Regions from separate parts of the Enterococcus saccharolyticus subsp. saccharolyticus genome, predicted to be linked through region 1. Evidence: predicted binding sites of a transcription regulator. Region 1 holds the regulator's gene; the other holds the start of a gene.
What was found. Region 1 encodes NrdR, which represses ribonucleotide reductase genes. Its sites were predicted from a motif close to ACACNATATATNGTGT; they were not measured.
Positions count from the first base shown of each region.

Region 1 (6,483 bases):
AGTCCAAATGTTTGAGGTGGATTGTCTAATAGTAAGATATCATACGCAGGTTCTTCATAAGGATGCACGTCAAACATTGCTGCCAACACTTGTTGTTGTAATGTTTCAGGATACAATACTTCAATCCGTGTTTCTTGCACTTGTTCTGCTTTATTTGCTGAACCAATCGCGGGATTAGCTGCTGCAGTTGGTGTAAACCGTCCCGTTCCAATCAACGAATAACTGGTATGATGATAATTGCCTTGTGATCCCGCACCCGCATCGCCTAAAGCTTGGCGCATCGCAGCACTATCTTCCACAGGGACATAAACCACTAATTTTTTAAAACGTACTTCATGTGTTTTTTTCAAATAACCTGTCACTTGAATATCCAACATCTCACAAAACCAATCGTTTAAGCCGTCTTCGATAATATCCATGTTTGTATGTGCAGCATAAACAGAAATATTATGACGCAATAAATCAATATACATTTTCGTTTGTAAATCATCTTCAATTAAACGTTGAACAGGCCGAAAAATAGGCGGATGTTTGGCAATGATGAAGTCTACCTTTTTTTCAATCGCTTCTTCCACCACTTCTGGACGAACATCCAATGTCATCATGACACGATTGATTTCACGGTTCAAGGTACCAATATGTAACCCAACTGGATCTCCTTCTTCAGCTAACCATAACGGACAATATGCTTCAAAACGACGAATCAACTCTTTGGCCGATAAACTCATGCCAAAACCTCCTTGATCCAAGCAAGTTGTGTTTGAATTTCTGCGACTTTTTCTAATGGTTTTTCTTCAGCTTTTTCCAATTGCGCTAAAACACGCTCTTTGCCAGCAATTTCACGTTGCCATTTTTGAATAAACACGTCGTTTTTTTCTTTTAATAAGTGCGGACCAAAAAATAGTTCTTGATCACTATAAGACACAGGTTCCTGTTTTTCAGCAACAATAATTTCGTAGATTTTTTTATTTTCTGCTAAAATTTCTTCTTCAATAATTGTATACTCATTCTCAACTAACCATTCACGCAACGTTTTTTCCCCCACGTTTGGTTGTAAAATGAGCCGTTCACTACCATTTATACGACCATGCTGTTTCCCAGCTTCTAAAATAGAACGGATTAACGTCCCACCCATTCCAGCAATCGTAATAGCATTAATACGGTCAGTTTCTTCAATCGCATCTAAACCATCTGCTAAACGCACCACAATCTGATCAGTCAATCCACTCTTGCGGACTTGTTTTTCTGCTGATTGAAAAGGACCTTTGACAACTTCTCCTGCGACCGCAAATGTAATTTTATTTTTTAACATTAATGCAACGGGTAAATACGCATGATCTGAACCAATATCTGCTAAACGAGCATCTTGGGGAACATGCGAACCAACACGTGCTAAACGTTGTGATAATTCTTGTTCATTCATGTATTTTCCTCTTTTCTCAAGAAAAATTCTCTTAAAAATGGTAACTGACCACGTTCAAGAGAATATTCAATCTTTATGGTAGTAAGGTAATGTTCTCAAGCGCATTACCAGCGACTTGTGGTGGTATCGATGCAGTCGTTGCTGGAAGTCCTTTTAAAGTTACTTCCACTTTGCTTCCTTTACGCCACGCACGCCAATAAGAAATATCTTCAGTATCTACATTTATCCCTACGCCCATTTCAGTAAATGTCGGAACAATGTTTTCTGGGTCTTCAATTGCTTCGACATTTTCTAAAAATAATAAGACATTTTTAGCGTCTAATGCTGATTCTTCCAAATTTTCTGTCAGAGTTCCAGTAAAGACCGTTTTTGATTCCATCGCTTCACTGCTTTGTGTACTTTCTTGTGATTCAGGTGTGTCATTGTTTGTACCACAGCCTGCCACAAAGACTAAACTTAGTCCTAAAAGACTACCGAGTAGCCATTTCTTCATGTTGTTCACCTCTATTGATTTCGTCGATTACGCCCGCTCATCCCAATTTCTTTGGTCAGATAACGGATACGTTCCATGATGCGTTTGGCTTTTAACGGCTCTTCTTCGCCACGTTGCGTAACAGACAAATGTTTTTCTAATTCGAGCATTGTAAAATTAGAGGTAAAAAATGTCGGAAGTTGCTCTTGCATTCGATATTGCAAGATAACGCCAAATACTTCATCTCGAATCCAACTACTCATCGCATCTGCACCAATATCATCTAACATTAAAATCGGTGCTTTTTTGATTGCTTCCATCTTTTCCGCCACTTGATCTTTCCCAATCGCTTGTTTCATTTCAACTGCAAAAGAAGGAAAATGTAACAAGGTTGATGAAAAACCAGCTTCGGCTAAATCGCGTGCAATTGCACCTAACAGATACGTTTTGCCAATACCAAAACTTCCTGATAGATATAATCCTTTATGGAAATTTTTAGGTGCTTCGCGATACGATTCGATAAAATCAATCGCCGCCATCAACGCTTCCCCACGTCCCGCGGTTCCTTCATAGGTCGCAATCCGAGCTTCTTGGATATCTTTCGGCATATTCAATGCTTGAACACGATTACGCACTTCTTCTTGATGTCTCCTTGCTAATAGTTCTTCCGTTGGGATATACGTCACATCCACTGAATGAAAATTTAACATCAACTGTGGCTCATACCCAGGAGCAATTTGGGCAGGGTCGTTTAATTCAAACTTGCGCTTTTCTTGGACAAATTCATATAGTTTGGCATAACTACGCTCAATATCGTCTTTGGTTAGCCGTTCTTTGTTGGCATCTAAAAAATTGCGCACATCCGAATCTTGTAAAACTTCTTGCATCATTTCTTCAAAACGTGTGCGGTAATTTTTTTGATCTAATAAGCGATTTAAATTCTTCCCTACATCTTCCATCATTTTTCACCTTCTTTGCGTCGTAAATAATCTTGCAATCGTTGATTAATTGCGGCTTGTTTCTCACTATCTTCAACCTCTTCAACTGGATTGTCTACCCAGTCAGGCAATGTTTCTTTACGAATTGGTTTGCGGTAATTGGTACGTTGCGTTTCGCGTTTTTCTTTGGCTTCTTTTGATTCTTTAACCAATTGACGAACATGTTTAATCGCATCTTCTGGACTTTTAATGCCCATCTCTGACCAGTTTGTTGCAATTCGATTCACAAAGCTTGCTTGTAGCGCACTATTATTCTGAACAACTAATACATAATGCATTAATACATTGATGACGCTGTTGGCCAACGGACTTTTTTCAATTAATGATTTCAATAGCCAAGTCTCTGAATCTGTCACAAAGCTATGTTTTTCTTGTTTAATAGCTTGTAAAAAATCAGCTGGTGCGGTCGCTTCACTCATTTGAATTAATTCAATATCTGGTTCGGAAAATCCGGATTGACGAAGTGTGTTAAAGCGACGTGTCTCCGCATCTTCCGAAACATAAATGCCCATCTTTTTCTGCGGTGTTTGTTTCGTATAACGTGTCACTACTTTCGCGAGTTCTTTTTCATTGACCTTTCCATCGACAAAAGAAACGGCTTCGGTCATTAAATCAACTAACTCCATCTCATCAAAACCATATAAATTTTGATAAAGTAACAATTGATGATTAAAATCAGCGGTAAAATTAGCACGAGAAATATATTTTTTCTCTGCTAGATTCACCAAGAATTCCCAATCGATTTGTGTTGCATCCAATTGAATCCCCGTCGTTTGTGGCATATTATAGGCTTGTGCTACTTGTTCTAATTTCGCCGTTTTGCGCATAAAAGACTCTTCATTAATTGATCCGTAGACTTCAGTAAATGGACGTGTAATTTCTTGATAACTAGAGATATCAAGTGTTTTAGGTTTAAAGCGTTCAACCATTTGATTGAATTTGCGTTCTCCGATGACACTCCACAATAAAAAGCTATACGTTTCATCTTTAAAAAAGGCACATGGATGTAGCGGTTCTTCCAAACGATACAAAAACATTCGACCGAATTCTAAATCTTCTTTCATAAAAACAGATAGCAACCCCATTCCTTCCAGCTGTTTACGAGCTTTCAAAAAATCAGGTAAACCAATGTTTAGCGCATTTAGCATATCAATATGTGCAAATTCATTTTCAAATGAATCTTCCTCATCGCCCAATAAAGCATAATACAACGCGAGAGCTTGCGCGCCGATAATTGGTTGGTAAAGGTATAATAAACCATCATTGCCTTCTTTGGTTAAAGGTAGGCTCTTGAACACTTGATAAATATGATTTGGTTGAACTTCATCCCAAGCGGTATTCACAAAAGCCCCTCCTTTAAATTATTCATTTGCTTCTTTGGCCTTATCAACAATGTCTTGTAGTTCCTTTAAGAAGACCGACATATCTTTAAATTGACGATAGACACTTGCAAAACGAATATAAGCAATTTCATCTAAATCGACTAATTCTTCCATGACATATTCACCAATTAAAGTTGATGGAATTTCATTTTCACCACGTTCACGAATACGTGTTTCAACATGATCGACAATTTGTTCCATTTGTTCCATCGCGACTGGACGTTTTTCAGCAGAGCGAATTAAGCCACGTAAGACTTTTTCACGATTAAATTCCTCACGAGCGCCATTTTTCTTAATGACTAAGAGAGGTGTTTCTTCTAATCGTTCAAACGTTGTAAAGCGAAAGCCGCAGTGTTCACATTCTCGTCTACGGCGAATCGCACGACCGTCATCGGCTTGACGGCTATCAATAACACGAGAATTATTATGATGACATTTTGGACAGTGCATATTTCCACCTCATTTATCTCTATTTATTTTTAAATTTTCTCAACGAATAAATTAAATTTCTTTCTATATTATAACACGTTTACCAGTTCTTCTGACAGAATAGATAAGAAAAAACTCTAGAAAACTCTAGAGTTTTTAATCTTTTTAAATAAATTTTTGTGCTTCTAACCAACTTTTAACGTTCTCTTTTGTTTGAGCGATAGAACCTTGGTTATCAAACACTATATCTGCACGTTGTTTTTTCTCTTCGATGGGTAATTGACTAGCAATTCGTTGTTGGGCTTGTTCTTTGGTCAACGTATCACGATTCATTAGACGTTCAAGTTGCACAGTTTCCGGAACATACACCACTGCAATTTTATCCATAAACTGTTCATAATTTGCTTCAAACAGTAAAGGAACATCTGCAATGACTAAGGGCGCATCGTGATACTGATGAATTTGCGCTGTAATGCTTTGTCGCAAAATTGGATCAAGCAACGCATCTAATTGTTGTCGTTTTTGTTCATCCGCAAAAATGATACTACCTAATTGCTTACGATCCAAATGGCCATTAGGTAATAAGATTCCTTCACCAAAATGTGCAACAATTGCTTGTAAGCCTGCTTGGTTTGGTTCGACGATTTTTCTAGCAATCACATCGCCATCGACAATTGGAAAACCATAGGCACGAAAAACAGACACCACGGTACTTTTGCCAGTTGCAATGCCGCCAGTAAGACCTAAAATCATGGTTGTCTCACCCTTTCCGTTTTTGACACGTTGGACAATAATGCGTCCCGCGTTGCGCCACTTTGGTTTTCACAATCGGTGTTTGACAACGTGGACACGGTAGATTGGTTTGTCCATAGGCATTTAACGCCACTTGGAACGTGCCAGCTTCACCTAACGCATTCGCATATGAACGAATCGTGGTACCACCTGCTTCGACTGCTCGTGCTAAGACATCGATAATTGCTTGATGCAGACGGGTCGTTTCCCCATCATCTAACACGTTAGCTGGCGTTTCAGGATGAACTTGCGCTTCCCAGAGTGCTTCATCCACATAGATGTTGCCTAAACCTGTCACAAGCTTTTGATCTAGCAATAATGGTTTAATTGCTTTAGATGAACGTTTTAATTTTTCTTGGAAAGTTTCCAAATAAAAGACATCTGGTCGAGGTTCGGGACCTAATTGTTTAATCCCTTTGTATTCGCTACTTTCATTTTTCAGAACCAACACCATCCGGCCAAATTTACGCACATCATTGTAAGAAAGACGTGAATGGTCAGTAAAATGAAAAATGACGTGTGTGTGTTTATCAATCACATCTTGTTGGTCAGTATCAAATCCATATTTTCCTTCCATACGTAAATGCGAAATCATATCAAAATTCGTCAATTTAAAAATTAAAAATTTTCCACGACGCTGAATATCTTCAATAGTTTGACCCACTAAATTATTTTGAAACAATTCTACTTCGGGAGATTCAATAATTCGTGGCCAACGAACATCCACTGATTCGATTGTTTTTCCTTTAACTAAATGTACAAGTCCTTTGCGAACTGTTTCTACTTCTGGTAATTCTGGCAAATTTGGTCACCTCTTTATTTTGCTTCATACCATGTTTTTCCCCAACTACTGTCGGTCACTAATGGTACGTGTAAAGACACTGCTGTCTCCATCACTTCTTTTACAAGTTGATTCAATTGTTCTAATTCAGATTCGGGTACTTCAAATACCAATTCATCATGTACTTGTAAGAGCATGGTCGCTTC
Region 1 covers NZ_CP118957.1:1,498,745-1,505,227, forward strand. Annotated here, with positions in the region: gene PYW32_RS07765 (Nif3-like dinuclear metal center hexameric protein) at 1-728, opposite strand, end outside; gene PYW32_RS07770 (tRNA (adenine(22)-N(1))-methyltransferase) at 725-1,423, opposite strand; gene PYW32_RS07775 (hypothetical protein) at 1,497-1,916, opposite strand; gene dnaI (primosomal protein DnaI) at 1,928-2,854, opposite strand; gene PYW32_RS07785 (replication initiation and membrane attachment family protein) at 2,854-4,236, opposite strand; gene nrdR (transcriptional regulator NrdR) at 4,255-4,725, opposite strand; gene coaE (dephospho-CoA kinase) at 4,870-5,457, opposite strand; gene mutM (DNA-formamidopyrimidine glycosylase) at 5,465-6,298, opposite strand; gene polA (DNA polymerase I) at 6,313-6,483, opposite strand, start outside.

Region 2 (6,483 bases), 470 kb from region 1:
TTGTGTGAGTTTATCCTTACTGCTTTCTTATCTTTTTTATCTCCCACTCTTCGTACGTGAAGGAACAATCATTAGTTTATTTTTACTATCTGGTGCTATTGGTTGGTCTCGTAATCTGGCACTTGTTCCACAAAAAAATCGCCCCCAAAACTAGATAAACTAGCTTTGGTGAGCGATTTATTTTTTATTCTTCAATATAAGCCCATTTGTAATCATGTGAAGCACCAGCACCGTGAGAAACAATATTTTTCACTTTTTCAGCGCGTAAATGTGCTTCTGCACGTTGATAAACTGGAATAGTTCCCATATCTTCAATCAAGATATTTTCTGCATCCAATAATGCTTGCCAACGTTCAGCTGGTTTTGTCGCATAAGTTGTTGCGGCATCTTTCACTGCTTTATCGTAAGCTTCATTACTCCAACGACCACGGTTGTACGCATTACCTGTCACAAATAAGTCTGTGAAACTACTTGGGTCCGCATAGTCAGCACCCCAACCGCCAAAGACCACATCAAAGTCACCAGCATTCGAACGATCTAAACGAACACTAAATGGTACATTCGTCATTGAAGCATCCACACCTTCTAATGTCTCATTCCAAACACCTTGTACATATTCCGCTGCTTTTTTCACAGAATCGGTATCATCAGATAATAGTTCAAAGCTTAATGAATCAATGCCTAATTCTTGTTTTGCTTTTTCCCAATATTCTTTGGCTTTCTCTACATCATATTCCGTATTATTTGTTGTTTCTTCCACGAAATCTTTACCTGTATCTGGATTAAATGACATATTTTGTGGAATTAATCCCGTCGATGCTTCTGAACCATCGCCTAATACTTGTTTGACTAACGCTTCACGATCAATCGCGTATGACAAAGCTTTACGTAAGTTTTCGTTGTTAAATGGTGAATCTTCTTCTCTTTGGTTCATTTCAATGTAGCTTGTACGAGATTCTTTTAATGTCACAAATTCTGGACTATTCGTGTTTTGTTGTGCTAATTCACCTGTTAAAATGACATCATCTAATTGTCCATCTTGGAATAAATTCAGACCCGTTGATGACTCTTTTACAACAGAAACATTAATTGTTTCCAATTTAACATTTTCTGCATCCCAATATTCTGGATTTTTTTCGTAAGACCATTCTGTATCTATCCCTGGACCATCAAATTCACCCAAAGTAAATGGACCATTGTAAACAGCAGTATCACTCTTCTTCGCGTATTCTTCACCAAACTCAGTGACGGTCGCTTCATGTTGTGGGAAGAATGATGGGAAGGCTAATAGATAATCAAAATAAGGTGTCGCTACAGCTAATTTGATTTCTACTTCGTACTCACCTACTGCTTTGATACCTAAATCTGTCGCAGGCTTTTTACCATTAATAATGTCTGTCGCATTTTCGACTACTTCATAAAGATACGCATATTGAGACCCTGTTTTTGGATCAACAGTACGTTGCCAACCATAGACAAAATCCGCAGCTGTTACAGCATCCCCATTCGACCATTTTGCATCTTCTCTTAATTTTAATTTATACGTTAAACCATCTTCACTTACTTCTGCTAATTCAGCAGCTGCTGCTGGTTGTGGTTTATTTTCATTATCTAAGCGATACAATCCTTCATACACGTTGTTCAAGGCTGTAAAACTAATTGTATCTGTGGCAATAGACAAATCTGCAGTCGGCATTTCTTGCAATACAGCTAAATTAAATACTTGTTCTGTTTCACCTGATTTTGCCGTTTCATCCGTTTGAGATGTTCCACCTGTCGTACATGCCCCTAATAAAAAGGTACTAACTAATAATGTTCCCAATATCTTTTGCTTTTTCATAAATTATCCCCCTAATCTATTTTTAACTTAATGTTAATTTTATTAGAATATACTGAAAATTACAACATTTTTTTAATCAAAACCACTATTTTTTAATAATTAAATTAGAAAAACATCGTTATATCAACCATTTCAGCTCATTTTTTTTTACAATTATATTTTAAATAACACGTTTGACAATTAGATTTTCCTCATGTAGAATACAGACAATAGAATAAATTCTCCAGTGATAAGGAAAGTAAACTTCGCATAATTTTAGAGAAACTCTGGTTGGTGAAAAGAGTCAATTAGTACAAGTTGAAAATGGCCTTTGAGGAATTTTTGGTGATAAGTAATCAAAAACGACTTGTCCTTCGTTAACAGGACCTCCGATTTTTTGTCGGGTTGAGAGAGGAATAATTTCCTAATAAAGGTGGTACCGCGTGCATACGCCCTTTTACTAGTTGAACTAGTAAAAGGGCTTTTTTCTTTTCTGACACTAGAATTTTTCTAATAATTTAAGAAATGAGGGAACAAAATGAGCAAAACAATTCCATTTACTGTTGATCATGTTGGGAGTTTTTTACGACCAAACCGCATCAAAGAAGCACGCGTAAACGTTGCAGAAGGTCGTTTATCAAAAGCTGAGTTACGTACTATTGAAGACGAAGAAATTATTCGTTTGGTTGCAGCACAGAAAAAAGTCGGTATCAAAGGTATCACAGATGGTGAATTTCGTCGTGGGTTTTGGCATATTGACTTTTTAGAAAATCTAAACGGCATTGAAGGGTATGTTCCAGAAACAGGTTATAATCAACAATTCAAAGGAAAAAGTGCCCCTGCGTACAATATTCGTGTAACAGATAAGATTTCCTTCAATAAAAATCATCCCTTCTTAGAAGATTTTGCTTTCTTAAATAAAGTCGTTGGCAATGATGGCACTATCGCTAAAGCAACCATTCCTAGTCCAACGATGATTTTACGACAAGAATTACTTGCTAATAATGGTTCATCTAACATTTCAGAAATTTATCCAACGCTCGATACGTTTTATCATGATTTAGGGCAAACCTATCAAGACGCAATTCAAGCTTTTTACGACAAGGGTTGTCGTTACCTGCAATTTGATGATACAAACTGGGCATTCTTAGCAGACGCTACGAAACGTGACACACTTGTCGCAAAAAGCATTGATCCTACTGAAATCGCACAAATTTGTACAAAAATTATTAATCATGCGTTAGAAAATAAACCTGAAGATTTTGTTATCACCACGCATATTTGTCGTGGAAATCATGCGTCGTCTTGGCTATTTTCTGGTGGTTATGAACCCATTGCCAAAGAATTATTTGCAACGAAATATGATGGCTATTTCTTAGAATATGATTCTGATCGTGCAGGCGATTTTGAACCATTGCGTTACTGGTCAGAGACCAACAGTAAAATTGTCTTAGGTTTAGTCACATCTAAATTCCCAGAGCTAGAAAATCCAGAAGAAATTAAAGCGCGCATTCAAGAAGCAACACAGTTTGTTCCTTTAGAAAATTTATCAATTAGTCCTCAATGTGGATTTGCTTCCACTGAAGAAGGCAACAAATTATCAGAAGAAGAACAATGGGCAAAAATCAATTTGTTACAAGAAATTGCTGCGGATATTTGGGAATAATTAAAACAAAAAGAAAGATTGATTATTTTTCAATCTTTCTTTTTTCATCTGACTTGTGAATTTAAAAACTTTACCGATTTTCTTTTTACTTTTTGACAATTTTCGGCTACAATATATAAAGCATGTTCCTCTTCAAACCCCACTATTCATCGTATCTTTTTTTAAAAAGTCTTTTAAAAAACCACAATCAATAGTGTTTTTAAAATTCACAAACACAATATATAGTATTTTTTTCATTTGACTTCTATCTCAGTTCATTATACTATTTATATACATTATTCGAGTGAACTGAAACGAGGAGGAATTATATATGAACATCAAATTATTCTCAAAAAACAACTGCATGCAATGCAAAATGGCAAAACGTTTTTTAGCAGATAACAATATTAGTTTTGAAGAAATCAACATCGACAACGACCCTAGCGCTGTAGATTGGTTAAAAGAAAAAGGATTCCAAAGTGTACCTATTATTACATCGGATGCAACAACAGTTGTAGGTTTCCGTCCAGATCAACTACGTCAATTAGCTAGTTAATTTTTGTTCCCCCAAAATGAGATTTGCCTTGGATTTGTCCGTCACCTGTGACTAACAAGTCCATTTTTTTATGAAGTACTAAAAAATTTAGAGATAAGGTTGTGTATACGAATGAGTTTAAAAACGTTAAAAGACGTCACTTACTTCAAACTAAATAATGAAATCAACCGTCCTGTCAACGGACAGATTCCATTACACAAAGATCAAGAAGCTCTCGAAGCTTTTTTCAAAGAAAATGTTGAACCAAATACGAAAAGATTTGCTTCAGTCACAGAAAAAATTGAGTACCTGATCGCTGATGATTATTTGGAAGAAGCGTTTATCCGCCAGTACACACCTGATTTCATTGAGAAGTTATACGCCTTTTTAGACGAACAAAACTTTCATTTTAAATCTTTTATGGCTGCGTATAAGTTCTATTCTCAATATGCGTTAAAAACAAATGATGGTACGGAATATTTAGAAAGTTATGAAGACCGCGTTGCCTTTAATGCGCTGTATTTTGCAGATGGTAATGAAGAATTAGCACTTTCGTTAGCAGATGAAATGATTCATCAACGTTACCAACCAGCAACGCCTTCTTTTTTAAACGCTGGAAGAAAACGTCGTGGTGAATTAGTGTCTTGTTTCTTAATCCAATTAACTGATGATATGAACTCAATTGGTCGTGGTATTAACTCTGCGCTACAATTATCTCGTATCGGTGGTGGTGTTGGAATTACCCTTTCTAATTTACGTGAAGCAAGTGCGCCAATTAAAGGTTATGAAGGTGCAGCAAGTGGCGTGATGCCTGTAATGAAATTGTTCGAAGATAGTTTTAGTTATTCTAACCAATTAGGTCAACGTCAAGGTGCTGGTGTGGTTTATTTAAATGTTTTCCATCCAGATATCATTAGTTTTTTATCTGCTAAAAAAGAAAATGCCGATGAAAAAATTCGTGTCAAAACGTTATCTCTAGGTGTTTTAGTTCCAGATAAATTTTATGAATTAACCCGTAAAAACGAAGATATGTATTTATTTAGCCCATATAGTGTTGAAAAAGAATATGGTGTTCCTTTCTCATACGTTGATATCACTGAAGAATACGATAATTTAGTGGCAAATCCACGTATCCGTAAAACCAAAATTCGTGCCCGTGATTTAGAAAATGAAATCTCTAAATTACAACAAGAATCAGGCTACCCTTACATCATTAATGTCGATACTGCAAACCGCTCAAATCCAGTTTACGGTAAAATCATTATGAGTAATTTATGTTCTGAAATCTTACAAGTGCAAGAACCATCTGTTTTAAACGGAAAACAAGAGTATGAAGAATTAGGAACAGATATTAGCTGTAACCTAGGTTCAACTAATATTGTTAACTTAATGGATAGTCCTGATTTTGGTAAATCTGTTCGTACCATGACACGTGCGTTAACATACGTGACAGATGCTTCTGATATTGATGTCGTTCCTTCTATTCAAAATGGGAATCGTTTAAACCATACGATTGGTTTAGGTGCCATGGGGTTACACACCTATTTTGCGAAAAACCAAATGGAATACGGTTCACCAGAGTCAATTGAATTTACCGATATTTATTTCATGCTATTAAATTACTGGACGCTAATGGAAAGTCATGCTATTGCCAAAGAACGTGGCGAAGTTTTCCATAACTTTGAAAAATCAGATTATGCTAATGGTCGTTATTTTGAAAGCTACATTCAAGAAGACTATCAACCAAAATCTGAAAAAGTTGCTGCCTTATTTGAAGGAATTGCCATTCCAACAGGTGATGACTGGCAAGCTTTAGCAGATGCTGTTAAAAAAGATGGTTTATACCATCAAAATCGTCTTGCTGTTGCGCCAAATGGTTCTATTTCTTATATTAACGATACTAGTGCGAGTTTACACCCAATTACTCGTTTGATTGAAGAACGTCAAGAAAAGAAAATTGGTAAAATTTATTATCCAGCTGCACATCTATCAAATGATACGATTAGCTATTACAAATCAGCGTATGACATGGATATGCGTAAAGTTATCGATATCTATGCTACTGCACAAAAGCATATCGACCAAGGAATGAGCTTAACATTATTTATGCGTTCTGAAATTCCTGAAGGCTTATACGAATGGAAAGAAAATAGCAAACAAACAACACGTGATTTAAATATTTTACGTCACTACGCATTCCATAAAGGCATTAAATCGATTTATTATATCCGTACATTTACTGACGATGCAGAAGAAATCGGCAGCAACCAATGTGAAAGCTGCGTAATCTAATTCGAAGAGGAGGCCTTGTCATGGCAAACACGTATTATAAAGCAATTAACTGGAACGAAATCGAAGACGTTATCGATAAATCCACTTGGGAAAAATTAACCGAGCAATTTTGGTTAGACACCCGTATTCCTCTATCTAACGATTTAGATGATTGGCGTAGTCTTTCCGAACAAGAAAAAGAAATGGTTGGAC
Region 2 covers NZ_CP118957.1:1,966,124-1,972,606, forward strand. Annotated here, with positions in the region: gene PYW32_RS10130 (DUF6198 family protein) at 1-154, shown strand, start outside; gene PYW32_RS10135 (peptide ABC transporter substrate-binding protein) at 185-1,840, opposite strand; T-box leader at 2,058-2,279, shown strand; gene PYW32_RS10140 (5-methyltetrahydropteroyltriglutamate--homocysteine S-methyltransferase) at 2,358-3,485, shown strand; gene nrdH (glutaredoxin-like protein NrdH) at 3,796-4,020, shown strand; gene nrdE (class 1b ribonucleoside-diphosphate reductase subunit alpha) at 4,132-6,291, shown strand; gene nrdF (class 1b ribonucleoside-diphosphate reductase subunit beta) at 6,312-6,483, shown strand, end outside.
Region 2: nrdH (glutaredoxin-like protein NrdH) is a predicted target of NrdR. The motif match lies at 3,698-3,713, and genes of this name have one in related genera.